2 regions of the Erwinia sp. 2186 genome follow, and region 2 is predicted to be linked to the other one. Evidence: predicted binding sites of a transcription regulator. Region 2 holds the regulator's gene; the other holds the start of a gene.
What was found. Region 2 encodes PurR, which represses purine synthesis genes. Its sites were predicted from a motif close to CANGCAAACGTTTGCNTG; they were not measured.
Positions count from the first base shown of each region.

Region 1 (8,028 bases), 2.1 Mb from region 2:
GATCACTTTGGTCTGATGCTGATGGGCGATTTTGGCGGCCGCCAGCACGCTATCAAGCGGAGACTCAAGCTGCATCAGTAACGCGCCAGCCTCAGCGATCGTTTTTTGGTGCTTGATGACGATGGCTGGCGTCAACGCCGCGTTGGCACCCGAATGGATGGCGATACTGTTTTCGCCTTCGGCATTGACGAAAATCAGCGCCACGCCGGTGGAGTCACCCGCAATCACTTCGACAGGGGAAACATCAATGTTGTCTTTATTCAGCTGCTCGCGAATACGCTGACCAATATCGTCTTCACCCACACAGGCGATAAACGCGATGTCAGCGCCGCTGCGTCCGGCCGCGACCGCCTGATTGGCCCCTTTGCCGCCGAAAGCGATTTGATAATGCTTGCCGATCACCGTTTCACCGGGACGAGGAAAGGTGTTCAGGTTAAGGATGTGATCTGCGTTGATGCTGCCAAGGACAGCCAGCTTACCGGGTGTTTTCATCAGGGTGTCGTCCAGAAAAAGGCGCCACCTGCAGGAGGTGGCGCGTGTCGTGCTGAATTATTTAGTGACCAGTTTCAGATCAACCGGGTTGATTGCCTGAACCTTCTGGCCCTTCAGCACTTTATCAGCGGTATCCACGCCGATAACGCCGATCTGCTCTGGCTGCTGCGCCACGGTCGCGGCCAGCTTGCCACCTTCAACCGCCTTCACGCCATCGGCGGTGCCGTCAAAGCCAACCACCAGAACATCAGATTTGCCTGCGGTTTGCAATGCACGCATCGCGCCCAGCGCCATTTCATCATTCTGCGCGAACACGGCCTGCACATCAGGATGCGCGGTCAGCAGGTTTTGCATCACGTTCAGGCCTTTAGTACGGTCGAAATCAGCGGGCTGGCTGGCAAGGATCTGGAAGTGGTGCGCATCGGCCGCGGTTTTGAAGCCTTCGCCACGTTCACGGGCAGCCGAGGTACCGGCAATACCGGCCAGCTCGATGATTTTGGCGTTATCGCCCAGTTTTTTGGCAAGGTAGTCACCGGCCATTTTACCGCCGAAACGGTTATCCGAAGCGACGTGGCTCACCACTTTGCCCTGGGAAGCCACGCGGTCGAGGGTGATCACCGGGATATTCGCCTGGTTCGCCATCTTCACGGCATTGCCCACCGCGTCTGAATCGGTTGGGTTGATCAGCAGCAGTTTGGTGCCGCGAACGGTCAGGTCCTGCACGTTAGCCAGCTCTTTCGCCGGGTTGTTCTGTGAATCCAGCACCACCAGGTTGTAGCCCAGCTTATCCGCTTCTTTCTGTGCGCCATCTTTTAAGGAGACGAAGAACGGGTTATTCAGTGTGGAAACCACCAGCGCGATGGTGTCTTTTGCCAGCGCGTTTGCGCTGACGGTTACGCCGAGCAGAACAGCAAGTGCAGTCAGTTTCATTTTCATCATAAATTCCTGTAGGGGAGAGTTATTTACTGCTTTTGTTATCTACCAGCACCGCCAGCAGTATCACCACAGCTTTGACGATCATTTGGTAGTAAGAAGAAACACCGAGCAGGTTGAGGCCGTTATTCAGGAAGCCGAGGATCAGCGCACCGATCAAGGTTCCCATAATGCGTCCTTTACCGCCTGCCAGGCTGGTACCGCCGAGCACCACGGCCGCGATAGCATCCAGCTCATAGCCGGTTCCCGCCGTTGGCTGAGCCGAAGAGAGACGCGCCACTTCAATCGTGCCTGCCAGCGCGGCCAGCATGCCGCACAGGGCATAAACGATGATTTTAACGCGGCTGACGCTGATGCCGGATAAACGGGTCGCCGCTTCATTGCCGCCCAGCGCATAGATATAACGGCCCAGACGCGTGTGATGCAGCATGTACCAGGCCGCGAAGAAGACGATGGCCATAATCCACACCGGCGTTGGGATGCCCAGCGGGCGGCCGATGCCGAACCAGCCAAACAGATCGGCATTATCATTAAAGCCGGTGTTCACCGGGCTACCGTTGGTATAAACCATGGTCACGCCGCGCAACAGCAGCATCATCACCAGCGTGGCGATAAAGGCCTGAACCTTGCCCTTGGCGACAATCGTACCGGTCAGCGCGCCAATCGCCGCGCCCAAGGCCAGCGATCCCGCCACGGCGACCAGTGCATTGACTTCCAGGCCCACCAGCGAAGCGCCCACCGCGCCGGTCAATGCCAGCAATGAACCCACGGAAAGATCGATGCCCGAGGTCAGGATCACCAGCGTCATGCCCACCGCCATAATGGCGTTGACCGACGTCTGCTGCAGGATGTTGAACAGGTTATTGACGGTGAAGAAGTTCGGGCTGAGGCTCGACACAATGGCGATCAGCACGATCAGGGCGATCAGCGATTTTTGCTCCAGCAGCCAGCTTTTGCTGAAGATGCGGTTGGCACGAAGGGTTTGGGTACTCATAGTTTTGCTAGCTCCACGCTATGTTGCTTGCCTACCGCCGCCGCCATTAAGACTTCCTGCGTGGCTTGTTCAATGGGGAAGTCACCGCTCAGGCGGCCTTCGTGCATCACCAGCACGCGATCGCTCATACCCAGCACTTCAGGCATCTCAGAGGAGACGAGGATGATGCTCAGCCCTTCTTCTTTGAACTGATTGATTAACTGATAAATTTCTTTCTTCGCCCCGACATCGACGCCGCGCGTCGGCTCATCGAGGATCAACACTTTTGGGCGGGTCATCAGACCGCGAGCGATGGCGACTTTCTGTTGATTACCGCCAGACAGCAGCCCAATTGGCTGGTCCATTGACGGGGTTTTCACATTGAAAAGCTGAATAAAATCGCCAACGGCCATCTGCTCTTCAGCGTGCTTCAGGCGTCCGCCTTTGTGGCTGAAGTAATCCAGCGCGGTCAAAGACATGTTCTCTTTCACCGACATGCCCAGCACCAGTCCATCGCGTTTACGGTCTTCAGAGATATAGACGATGCCGTTTTTCAGCCCTTCTTCAGGCGAACGCGTGGTGACGTTTTTGCCGTCGAGCTGCACGCTGCCACTGCTGCGCGGCATCGCGCCGTATAACACCTTCATTAATTCGGTACGGCCCGCGCCCATCAGCCCGGCAACACCCAGAATTTCACCTTTGCGCAGGGTGAAGCTGATATCGTCAACGCCCGGCCCGGTAAGATGTTCCACCTTGAGGCGAACCTCACCAGGCGCTTTATCCAGCCGCGGGTATTGCTCTTCCAGCTTGCGGCCAACCATCATTTCAATCAGCGAATCTTCTTCCAGGCTTTCCACGGCCCGCTCGGCAATAAACTGTCCGTCGCGGAAAATGGTCACGTCATCGCAGATTTCGAAGATTTCCTTCATGCGGTGCGAGATATAGACAATGCCGCATCCCTGCGCCTTCAGCTCGCGGATCACGCGGAACAGCGACGCGGTTTCGGTATCGGTCAGTGCATCGGTGGGTTCGTCCATCACGATCACTTTCGACTCATAACTCAGCACTTTAGCAATCTCGACCATCTGCTGGTCGCCGATCGACAGATCGCCCACCAGCCTGTGGCTGCTAAAACGCAGATTGAGTTTTTTCAGCAGCACGTCGGCTTCGGCGTGCATTTTCTTCCACTGGATGCGGCCAAACGCATTAACAAACTCACGGCCGAGGAAGATGTTTTCCGCAATGCTCAGCTGTGGGATCAGGTTCAGCTCCTGATGAATGATGCCAATGCCGGCTTCCTGCGACGCTTTTGGCCCGTTGAAGGAGACGTCATTGCCCAGCCAGGTGATGCGACCCGCATCACGCGGATAGATCCCGGTCATCACCTTCATCATGGTGGATTTACCGGCACCATTTTCGCCGACCAGCGCCATCACTCTGCCCGGATAGACCGAGAGTGCCGCGCCGGAAAGCGCCTTCACGCCGGGAAAGGATTTATCAATACCTTGCAGTTGCAGTAAAGGTTGCATCATGGCCTCAGAAGGTCACGCCAGCGGTCAGGATGATATTCGCGTAGGGGGAACATTCCCCACTGCGGATCACGGCCTGACTACGCTGGGTTTGCTGTTTTAACTGGTGATGAGTGACGTACTGGATCGAGATGGTGTTTCCCTGATGTTGTTGCAGCAAGTCGAGCAGGGCTAACAGGTCGCTGTGAAGCTTGGGATTATGAGATTTGATCTCTTCCGCGATGATGGCACTTTCTACCTGCATCTCTTCGGTCACGGTGTGAACCACCTGCAGAAAGCTGGGAATACCGTGGGTCAGCGCCAGATCGATACGCTGAGGACCGGCCGGAATTGGCAAGCCCGCATCGCCGATGGTCAGGCTGTCGGTATGCCCGAGGCGGGAAACCACGGACGAAATATCAGAATTCAGTAAGGTGCCTTTTTTCATCTTTCACTCCAGAGCGAAACGTTTCGCTGATCCGGAGTTTAAGAGAGGCAGGGGCGAAAACAACCGCCAAATCGCGAAATTGTGATCGCCATCGAAACGTTTCGCTGTTGCCTGCCTCGGGTTTGGCTTAAGGCTGGGATCGTGGCTGGAGGTTAGAGGATCTGGCTTAAATGGAGCTGGCCCATCAGCAAATGATTGTCGGCATAATCGACCGGCACCGCGACCACTGCAGGTCCCTGCACATCCATGGCTTTACGCAGCGTTGGCTCTAACGCTTCTGCGCTGTCTACCGCAAATCCGGCAGCGCCGAAGGCTTCGGCATAGGCTTTGAAATCGACCGGGCCGAATTTAACCCCCGACACCCGCTGATATTTCTTCTGTTCCTGCATCGCCACCATGTTGTATTCCTCATCCACCCAGATGATGTGCAGAATATTGGCTTTGAGCCTGACGGCAGTTTCCAGCTCCATACTGGACTGCAGGAATCCGCCATCGCCGGAGACCGACACCACTTTACGGCTCGGGTCGACCAGCCAGGCGCCAATGGCCCACGGCAGCGCCACGCCCATCGTCTGTTGCCCGTTGGAGATCATAATCTGACGCGCCCGGAAGCTGTAAAGATAGCGGGCAATCCAGATATGGAAGCTTCCCATATCCACCGTCAGGGTGACGTCACTGTTAATGATGTCCTGCATCGCCCGCACGATGCGCAGCGGATGCAAGGCAAACTGATTCAGATTCTGGCCCTGCAATGTCAACAGCTCCCGCTGTTGCTGGCGATCGTGCAGAATCGATGCGGCCTGTGAGCTGAGCTGCAAAGGCGAGGCAATGCGCGCGGCGAGTTTGTCGAGCGTTGCGGCGATATCGCCCACCAGCTCAGCATCCGGCAAATAGCAGTTATCCGCTTCCGCAGGCAACACATCGATATGCACCAGCGTGGCCGTCCCGCTGTTCCACATGGCCGGCTCATATTCCACCGGGCTGTAGCCGATGGTGATAATCAGGTCAGCCTGACGTAACAGACGATCGCCCGCCTGATTGTTAAACAAGCCTACCCGGCCAGCAAAGCGTGAAAAGTGTCCCTGACGGACGGCCCCAGCCGCCTGATAGGTGCTGGTGACGGGAATATGGCTGCGCTCCAGCAGGCGGTGTAGCGCATCGCTGTTTTCCGGCTGGCTGGCCATCAGTCCCAGCAGCAGAACCGGGTTTTTGGCCTGCGCAATCTGTGCGGCAACCGCCTCAATCGCCACATCCGGCGCGGCGCCCAGCAACACCTGACCTTTGCTGCTCAGCAGATTGCCCCGGGCCGGTTGATCGACAATATCCTGCGGCAGGCTGACAAAGGCACCGCCGCCTCTGCCGTGTTCAGCTTGGCGGAAGGCGTTGGAGATCACTTCAGACAGGGCATTGGCATCGGTGACTTCAACGGCATATTTGGTGACCGGACGAAACATGGCAACGGTGTCCATGCTCTGATGCACCTGTTTTGCACTGTCCGCGCGCTTCACCGCGCCGCCCAGCGCCACCACCGGATCGCCTTCACTGGTGGCGGTGGCCATACCGGTGATCAGGTTCGAGCAACCGGGGCCGGAGGTGACCAGCGCCACGCCCGCGTTGCCGGTCAGCCGTCCTACCGCCGCCGCCATAAAGGCAGCATTGGCTTCATGGCGCACCGGGATGGTCTGGATAGTGGAGTCCACCAGCGAATCAAAGACCTTATCGATTTTGGCGCCCGGAATACCAAAGACCTGCTTCACGCCCTGAGCTTCCAGCTGCGCCACGACCAGATCGGCGCCATGCTGCCATAGCTGAGTATCGGTTGGATTTTTCATCATGACTCCTTAGGGGAATTAGCTCTCAACGGAACGAATGGCCGAATCCAGATCGTCGGGATTCAGGTTGGCTTGCAGAAAGTCGTTATCTTTTGGCAGGTCGATCACCAGTTTGTTGATCGCACCGAAGGTCAGCACCCCTTCCTCCAGCCGGTAATCCAGCAGATGGCCGCCACCCTGACGGTCATCGGTAATAAAGTGCTCGTGGTAACCCGCCACGTTGATGCCCTGCATATATTGCGGCGTGCGGAAACCAATCAGCACGCCGTTGCGCTCGCTGAAATGAAAGGTGGGTTGCTGGCCGAGCACTTCGGGCATGCTGCGATAAGGACGATGCTGGCACGGCACGGTGCGGGTCTGCGCCTCCGAGAAACGGCCGTCGATGCGCAGGGCGCAGAACTGGTTATCGGAGGTGACCTGACTGTCGATATAGTCGTGAATCTGCTGACGACCCACCGGCCGATCGAAATGATGGCGATGCTGCGGACGGAAGAAGGTCATCACCGCAAAGGGGGTTTTCTGCTGCGGACTGGCCTCGCGGGCGCTGCCGTCAGCGCGTAACTGATAGACCTCACGATCGAAGGCAATCAGTTCGCCGTCCAGCTGGTTAAAGGTACCGAGGCCGAAGTCGCCTTTTTTCAGCAGATCGGCAACGGTGATATTGCCCTCGTAAACCCCACTCAGCAACGCGCTCATCAGAGAGGTCTGATAGATTACGCTTTCTGGCTTATGCTGCTGCAATGCGCTGACGGTAGAGGCCAGCTCTTGTTCGCATAAACAGTCAGTTGCAGAATTTTTCATGTCATCCTCGTGGCTAAAAGGTTAAGAATCATTAACAGGATGTTGACTCGATTCAGTGCCGGATACCAATATAGGGAAGCCTTCACTTTGAGACGTTTTTGATATGGAACTCCGTCACCTGCGCTATTTTGTGGCCGTTGCCCAGACCCACAACTTCACCCGCGCGGCCGAACTGCTTGGGATTTCCCAACCGCCTCTGAGCCAGCAAATCCTTCGCCTTGAGCGCGAAATTGGCCTGCCGTTGTTGAAACGACTGACCCGCAGCGTTGAGCTGACCGAAGCCGGAGAGGCCTTTTATCAGGATGCCTGCCAGATCCTCGAACTCAGTGGTCATGCGCTGGAGAAAGCCAAAGGCATTGCGCGCGGCACCCGGGGACGACTTTCCCTCGGTTTCGCCAGCTCGGTGGCGTTTCATGGTTCGGTATTCAGCCTGCTCAGGGAGTTTCAGCATCGCTACCCGGATATGGAGATGATCACCGGCGAGCAGAATATGGCGACGCTGCTGCATAACCTGCAGGAAGGATTGCTGGATGCGGCCTTTGTGCGCCTGCCGTGTGAAAGCAGCAAAGCCTTTAATCTGAAGGTCATCGCCAGTGAAAAAATGCTGGCGGTGTTGCCGCCGGGCCATGCGCTGGCGGGCCAGGCATCCCTGTCGCTGCAGCAGCTGGCGGAGGATCCGCTGATCCTCTTTCCGCAGGAAGTGGCGCCCAGCCTGTATGAGATGATCATCAGCGCCTGTCTGCGGGCCGGATTCCAGCCGCGCACCGGCCAACAGGCACCGCAAATCGCCTCCGCCATCGGGCTGGTGGCCAGTGGGTTTGGCTATACCCTCGTGCCGGAATCGCTGGGCTGCATTCGCCATCCGGACGTCACGCTGCATGCCATTGATGATGCGGTGCTAAACAGCGATATCGCCCTGGCCTGGCGACGGCTGGATCGATCGCCGGCGGTGCTGCATCTGGTGGCCACCCTCAATGAAATTCAGCCGGCCACGCGCTGAGAATGTGCCATTTTGGTGCGTATTTGCCGGGTTGGATCGCA
Region 1 covers NZ_CM173824.1:4,858,899-4,866,926, forward strand. Annotated here, with positions in the region: gene rbsK (ribokinase) at 1-492, opposite strand, end outside; gene rbsB (ribose ABC transporter substrate-binding protein RbsB) at 550-1,428, opposite strand; gene rbsC (ribose ABC transporter permease) at 1,451-2,419, opposite strand; gene rbsA (ribose ABC transporter ATP-binding protein RbsA) at 2,416-3,927, opposite strand; gene rbsD (D-ribose pyranase) at 3,935-4,354, opposite strand; gene alsS (acetolactate synthase AlsS) at 4,507-6,186, opposite strand; gene budA (acetolactate decarboxylase) at 6,205-6,987, opposite strand; gene ACXKZG_RS22650 (LysR family transcriptional regulator) at 7,091-7,987, shown strand.
Region 1: a site for PurR is predicted at 4,366-4,383, ahead of rbsD (D-ribose pyranase). Genes of this name have one in related genera too.

Region 2 (8,028 bases):
CTACCCAACCCTCGCGGGCTGATACCCGATTACGTGATAAACAGGCTGCGCTGAGCGCGGCCTTTTCTTTTATCACCGCAAGTTGATGAATTTCCCGGCAGACAGAGCCTTCTGATTACCCTGCGGGCAAATCGTCGCTATACTTATTTTTTCCCCGTTATCGGATGATGACGTTTTACACCAAGAGGATGTTATGCGCTTACTTCACACCATGCTTCGCGTTGGCGATCTGCAGCGTTCCGTTGATTTTTATACCAAAGTGCTGGGTATGCGCCTGCTGCGTACCAGTGAAAACACCGAATATAAATACACTCTGGCGTTTGTGGGTTACACCGATGAGAGCGAAGGCGCTGTTATCGAACTGACTTACAACTGGGGCGTAGACAGCTACAACCTGGGCGACGCTTACGGCCACGTCGCGCTGGGCGTTGATGATGTTGCAGCGACCTGCGATCGCATTCGCAATGATGGCGGTAACGTAACCCGTGAAGCTGGCCCGGTTAAAGGCGGCACCACCATCATCGCCTTTGTAGAAGATCCGGACGGCTACAAAATTGAACTGATTGAGAACAAGCACGCTGGCCACGGCCTGGGTGATTAATGTTCCGGGGTGCCATAATGGCACCCTTCTTCCCCCTTCCCCTGCTGCATCTCGTGGTGAAATTTGCCATAATGCGCGCTGCATTTTTTCGCCAATGAGATCCTGATGTCTGAATCGAACGAACTGAACGCCCTCAGCAGCCGTTTTCGCGGTTTTTATCCGGTAGTAATTGATGTGGAAACCGCCGGTTTTGATGCGAAGACCAACGCATTACTGGAAATAGCCGCCGTCACCCTGAAAATGGATGAGAATGGCTGGCTGGAGAAGGACGAAACGCTCCATTTCCACGTTGAGCCGTTTGAAGGTTCCATTCTGCAACCCGAAGCATTGGCTTTTAACGGTATCGATCCGTCGAATCCGCTGCGCGGTGCGGTGAGTGAATATGATGCCCTGCATGCCATTTTTAAACTGGTGCGCAAAGGGATTAAGGATCACGGCTGCAATCGCGCCATTATGGTGGCCCACAATGCCACCTTCGACCTTAATTTCACCAATGCCGCTGCTGACCGTGCAGGGTTAAAGCGCAACCCGTTCCACCCCTTCGTGACCTTTGATACGGCGGCACTGAGCGGACTGGTGCTGGGTCAAACCGTGTTGGCCAAAGCCTGCGCCGCTGCGGGAATGGCCTTTGACAGCAGCCAGGCACACTCCGCGCTGTACGATACCGTGCAGACTGCCGACCTGTTCTGTGAACTGGTAAACCGCTGGAAACGCCTCGGTGGCTGGCCGCTGCCGATCGCAGAAGAAAGCTAGCCTGCTAACTTTCAGCCATACTCTGCTGACCTAATGTGGAGATGCTGAATGAAAACAATTGCTGTCGTTGCGCCCGGTGCCATGGGATCTGCCATTGCCGGGCTGCTCACCCACCATCATCTTGAAGTGCTGACCTTAATCGAAGGTCGTTCCCAGGCAACAGCTGAACGCGCTAAACAGGCTGGGATGACGCCGGTCAGTGCGGAAGAATTGATGCGCGCCGATGTCATCCTCTCTATCGTCCCTCCCGCCTCAGCGGTGACGCTGGCGGAGTTTCTGGCTCCTCTGCTGAGTGCTGCCCAGACCAAACCCCTTTATGTCGACTGCAATGCCATCGGTGAAGATACCCTGAAACGGGTTGCCGCAACGATTGCGCCTACCGGCGCGGGGTTTGTCGATGGCGCGATTATCGGTCTGCCGCCGGCGTCCCCTGAAGATGAAAGTCCGCAATTTTGGTTTGCGGGCGATCGGGCTGACTCTCTGGCGGAACTGGAGAGGTTCGGATTGCGGGTCAAAATCATGCAGGCGCAGACTGGCGCGGCGTCGGCGTTAAAAATGTCCTACGCCGGGATCAATAAAGGCATCACCTTGCTGTCTGCGCTGATGCTGATTAACGCCAGTCGGGGGGACGCTGCCGGAGCACTGCTTGAGGAAATGGAGGCGAGCCAGCCGGCACTGCTGGCGCGTTTGCGCAAGGCTATTCCGGATATGTACAGCAAGGCCTGGCGCTGGGCGCCAGAAATGGAAGAGATTGCGACGTTAAATGGCCGCGAATTGCCCGGCGAGCCGCTTTTTCACGCCCTTGCCACCTTCTGCCGTCAGATGGCTGAGGATCAGCAACAAGGCGGAGATTTCACCGATCTGCTTAACGCTTTTCTGCAGCAGCAAAAATAAGCATAAAAAAAGGCAGGCGCTCATCACGCCTGCCTTTTCTGCTTCTGACGGGCTTATTCCGCGGCGTCAGAAGGGTATTTTTGCGCGGTATCTTTAATCAGCTGCTGCAGTTCACCCTGCTGGTACATCTGAATAATGATGTCGCAACCGCCGACCAGTTCACCGTCAATCCACAGTTGTGGGAAGGTTGGCCAGTTGGCGTATTTAGGCAGCTCAGCACGAATTTCTGGGTTCAGCAGAATATCGACGTAGGCAAAACGCTCGCCACAGGCTGAAAGTGCCTGAACGGCCTGGGCAGAGAAGCCACAGCTTGGCAGTTTTGGTGAGCCTTTCATGTACAGCAGAATCGGGTTTTCTGCTATCTGGCGCTCAATTTTTTCAATAGTACTCATAAATGGCTTCCTTAATCGGATACTTCGTGTCTATTTATTGTAGCGACTCTGCGGGCCCGATGAAAACGACATTTTTTAACAGTTGGGCACGCCCTCAGAGCCGCCAGCGTGCAGGCGATAGCGTTAAAATAACATTTTCCTATTGCTTTCGCTGGATTAATGCATGAGAAAAGCACAGGTTTTGCGCAGATAAACAGCTGATTTGGCTAATTTTTACAGTTTTTACTTGCTCTGTATCATTGAAACAAAAAAGACCTTACCTTTTGTTAATGAGTTAGATTAGAATTGCAAAATGACGCTGCTGAAAGGCAGAACTCCCTGTTTCTGGCAAGCTGTGGCCTCTGGTCGTAGCACAAACTGTTAATGGTAACGATGCGTTTACTTATCACGCTCTTCATGCTGGCCTTTGCCCAGCTGTTTTTCAATATGGCGCACGCATCGCCACATGCCCCTATTAATGCAAATCATCATAAGGCAGATAGCGGCACGCCTGCCCGAGAGGATGAGCGACGTAAACGCCGACCGGTTAAAGCCAACAGCACCAAAAAAGTTAAAGAATCCACCAGCAAAAAATCTCGCTTAACCTCAGTACAGAAGTTGAAGCTTAAAAAGAAACCTTCGCTGCAAACCGCCTCTGTTCAGACTGCCCCGTTGCACTCCAGCAAATACAAAAAGAAAACCACCTTAAACGCCGGAAAAAAACGCTATGGCCGCCATCGTGGCAAGGTTGTCGATACTGCTGAAGAGCTGACGTCAGATTCTGTTTCTGCGCCATTAAAGTTAAGCAAAGCTCACCGCGCCCGCTATCAAAAGGCCCGTGAAACCGCGATGACCAAACTGATGGGCCAGCTAGGTAAACCTTACCAATGGGGCGGAACGTCGCCTAAAACCGGCTTCGATTGCAGCGGCCTGGTGTGGTATGCCTACAAAGATTTAGTGAAGTTTAAAATCCCGCGCACGGCGAATGAGATGTATCACCTGCATGATGCGGCTTCGATAAAACGTGATGAGCTGGAGAAAGGCGATTTAGTCTTCTTCCGCATTAACGGGCGCGAGACGGCGGATCATGTTGGCGTGTATTTAGGTGGTGGGAAGTTTATTCAGTCGCCACGTACTGGCAAGGATATTCAGGTCAGCGCTCTGGCAGATGATTACTGGCAGCGCCACTATATTGGTGCCCGCCGGATGATGACGCCGAAAACCATTCGATAGCGGAAATACTCAGAGCCGATCGTCAGACCGGCCCTGTTTGCACTTAATGCATAATCGCGGTGAAGCTAAACGCCATAATCATCAACAGTGCGCAAACCGTGGTCAGTAACGAGAACTTCAGATCGGTATCCATTTTTAATCCTAAATAGCCCTACAGTTTATGATGCCATCAATTTTCCCATACTTGACGGTAAAAATCTCGTTTTCTCTGCCAAGCCTTGTTAGAATTCTTTTTTTGTTGCGCAACGGCCCGCACCTTAAGGTGTTTAGCGGTCTTTAATCAGCGCTTTTTCCTTCCTGACGACTCCGGACAGCAACTAAAAAACGACTTCAGACGTCAGGTTTTCGATCTCACCAAGCAAACGATTAACAACAGGCTTATCAAATAGTTAAGATAAGCGCAGGAGTAGTTATTTCATGGCAACAATTAAAGATGTGGCAAAGCAAGCCGGGGTGTCCACCACTACCGTCTCCCACGTCATCAATAAAACCCGTTTCGTTGCAGAAGAAACGCGGGAAGCCGTGTGGGCCGCCATTAAGGCGCTCCACTATTCACCCAGCGCGGTTGCCCGTAGTCTGAAGGTGAATCACACCAAAACAATCGGACTGCTGGCTACCTCGAGCGAGGCGCCCTATTTCGCCGAAATTATTGAAGCCATTGAAAACCGCTGTTTTGCCAAAGGCTACACGCTGATCCTTGGTAACGCCCACAATGACCTTGCCAAGCAGCAGGCCTATCTGTCGATGATGGCGCAGAAACGCGTGGATGGCCTGCTGGTGATGTGTTCCGAATACCCTGACGAGCTGATCACCATGCTGGAAGATAACCGCAATATTCCGATGGTGGTGATGGACTGGGGCAAATCGCGCGGTGACTTTACCGATACGGTAGAAGACAACGCCTTTGAAGGCGGTTATCTGGCTGGCCGTTATCTTATCGACCGTGGGCATCGAGATATTGGTGTCATCCCGGGTCAGATGGAGCGCAACACCGGCGGTGGCCGTCTCGCCGGATTTATGAAAGCATTGTCTGAAGCGGGCATTACCCTGCGTGACGAGTGGCTGGTTCAGGGCAATTTCGAACCAGAATCAGGTCACCAGGCGATGCAGCAAATCCTCTCGCAGAAGCAGCGTCCAACGGCGGTGTTCTGCGGTGGCGATGTGATGGCGATGGGCGCAATTTGTGCGGCTGATGAGATGGGTCTGCGCGTTCCGCAGGATATATCGGTGATCGGGTACGATAACGTGCGCAACGCCCGCTACTTCACTCCGGCGCTGACCACGGTTCACCAGCCAAAGGAACAGCTGGGCGAAACCGCCTTCGATATGCTGTTAGATCGTATCACCAGCAAGCGTGAAGAACCGCAGACGATTGAAGTACATCCTACGTTGATCGAACGCCGTTCGGTTGCCGATGGTCCCTTCCTGGATTACCGCCGCTAGTCCCGCTCAGTGCTGAGGGCGAATTCTCCCTCAGCACACCCAATTGGCTCAGGGCTCTTCCTTCAGCCATTCACTGTTCAGCGTGTCACTGTCACCCAGATAATCCAGCAACCAGCTCAGCGCCGGTGAAGCCTGCTGCTCAGACCAGCTCACGCAGCACGGACTGTCCGGAAATCCGCCTTCCAGCGTCAATTCATGCAAAGCGCCTTTTTGCAGCAGCGGTTGCGCCAGATGGCCCGGTACCATCCCCACGCATAAGCCCGCCAGCAGGCAGTCAAATGCGCTTTCCCAGTCTGGCACCACCAGCCGCCGCTGATTATCCAGCGTCCATGTGGTGCGTTTCGGCAAGGCTCTTGAGGTATCTTCCAGCACCAGTGAAGGCCATTCGCCAATGGCCTCTTCACTGGTTTCTGCGTGCTGACGTGCCAGCGGATGATCCGCGGCAACCACACAGCGCCAGTTGAGCGCGCCCATATTGCGGAAGGCGAAGCGGCCACCTACCGGGATAGCCTGTGTCGCGCCGATGGCCACATCCACCCGCCCGTCGGCCAACGCATCCCAGACGCCGTTAAAAACTTCTGCTGACAGATGCAGTTCCATATCCGGAAAGTGCCGATAAAAGTCGACTACCAGCTGTCGGGTTCGCTGAGATTTAACGATGCGATCGACGGCGATATTAATTTGCCCTCGCCAGCCGTTAGCGACCTGCTGGCACTGCCGTCGGGTGGCGAGCATTTTTTTGATGACACTGCGGCCCTCCTGGATAAATACTCGTCCCGCATCGGTCAGCACCACATCACGGTGGCGACGCTCAAACAACGGCACGGCAAGCCATTCTTCCAGCTGCCGCACGGTATAACTGATGGCTGAGGGTACGCGATGGAGCTCTGCGGCGGCAGCGGTAAAACTGCCGCTGCGGGCAACTGCATCAACCACTTCAAGGGAATGTTCTGACCACATAATCTGCCTGCAATATTTTTGAACGCAACCTGCAAATATTACCGTTTCACAAGCTGTATGGCACGCGATTACACTCTGCGGCGTTTCGTTCATCACAAATAAAGAGCAAAAGAATGCCTTCGAAAGGATTTATTGTTTACCTGGCGCTGTTAAGCGTGGCAGGTTTCCTCGCTACCGATATGTACCTGCCTGCCTTTGGTGCCATGCAACAAGACCTGCAAACCGATGCCGGGATCATCAGCGCCAGCCTCAGCCTGTTCCTGGCGGGTTTTGCCATCGCCCAGCTGTTTTGGGGTCCGTTGTCGGATCGTATTGGCCGTAAGCCTGTGCTGTTGATGGGTCTGAGTCTGTTCGCCGTCAGTTGTGGCGCGATGTGGTGGGTAGATTCTGCTGCTGCCCTGCTGGCGTTGCGCTTTGTGCAAGCGGTGGGGATTTGTGCCGCTGCCGTCAGCTGGCAGGCACTGGTTGTCGACCGCTATTCCGCCAGCCAGGCAAATCGCGTATTCGCCTCCATCATGCCGTTAGTGGCACTCTCGCCTGCGCTCGCGCCGTTACTGGGCGCCTGGTTACTCAACCATTTCAGCTGGCGCGCCATTTTTGTCGCGCTGTTGCTGGTCGCAGTGGTGCTGCTGATTTCCACCTTGTTCCTCGCCCCAACGGTGAAGAAGCCGGTGGTGGATGGCGTGAAGAAAATGGGCTTTTTCAGCCTGTTAAAATCGCCGGTTTACAGTGGTAACGTGCTGATTTATGCCGCCTGTTCAGCCAGCTTCTTCGCCTGGCTGACCGGTTCGCCCTTCATTCTCGGCGATCTTGGCATGTCTCCCGGTGACATTGGGCTGAGCTACGTGCCTCAGACGCTGGCCTTTTTGATTGGCGGCTTTGGCTGCCGAACGTTGCTGAAACACACTGAAGGCCGCTCCCTGCTGCCCTGGTTACTGGCAATCTATTCACTCAGCATTGTGGCTTTTTTTATCGCCGCGCAGATTGAAGATCCGTCTATGGTGGCGTTATTGCTGCCGTTCTGCGGTATGGCGTTAGCAAACGGTGCGATTTATCCGATTGTCGTGTCGAATGCCCTCTTACCCTTCCCGCAATCGAGTGGTAAAGCCGCTGCCCTGCAGAACACGCTGCAACTGGGTTTGTGTTGCATCGCCAGTCTGATTGTTTCCACATTTATCAGCACTTCGCTGTTCACCACCTCGCTGGTGATGATCTCGACTGTTGTTCTGGCAGGAATCGGCTATATTTTACAACGGGCGAAGGCGGAAAAGCTCGCTCTGGCGGACGCGCACAGCGGTCGCTAACAGCTTGATTCCAATTGGTTAGCACCCTAACAATAAACAATTGAATATTGCCTGGCGTGAGCATATACTCATTTCAGGCAACACAAAATAACAAGTTCGTCGCAATTTTTTGAGTCCTGACAGGGTGGTCAAGGTGTTATCCCGCGCGGCATTCGTTGCGCAACTCTGCAGGCACTATTCTTAACAATCCTCTGTAACGCCGGATATCAGGCGTACGGTTTATCCGTGCGTGTTCTCAAATCCTGTAGAAATTGTCTATTCTATTTCTCAGGTTTCAATCACACAGGGTGATGGAGAAGCTATGAGTTCATCGTGTATAGAAGAAGTGAGCCTGGTCGAGGATCATTGGTATCGAATCGTCCAGGAAATGCTACGCAATGCAGATATTGAGGTCAACGGCACACGCCCCTGGGATATCCAGATTAAAAATCCGGAGTTCTTCAAGCGCGTGATGCAAGAGGGCTCACTG
Region 2 covers NZ_CM173824.1:2,770,004-2,778,031, forward strand. Annotated here, with positions in the region: gene ACXKZG_RS12755 (alkene reductase) at 1-22, shown strand, start outside; gene gloA (lactoylglutathione lyase) at 194-601, shown strand; gene rnt (ribonuclease T) at 707-1,354, shown strand; gene ACXKZG_RS12770 (NAD(P)-dependent oxidoreductase) at 1,403-2,248, shown strand; gene ACXKZG_RS12775 (Grx4 family monothiol glutaredoxin) at 2,302-2,640, opposite strand; gene ACXKZG_RS12780 (C40 family peptidase) at 3,013-3,852, shown strand; gene cydH (cytochrome bd-I oxidase subunit CydH) at 3,896-3,985, opposite strand; gene purR (HTH-type transcriptional repressor PurR) at 4,270-5,295, shown strand; gene punR (DNA-binding transcriptional activator PunR) at 5,344-6,255, opposite strand; gene punC (purine nucleoside transporter PunC) at 6,369-7,559, shown strand; gene cfa (cyclopropane fatty acyl phospholipid synthase) at 7,861-8,028, shown strand, end outside.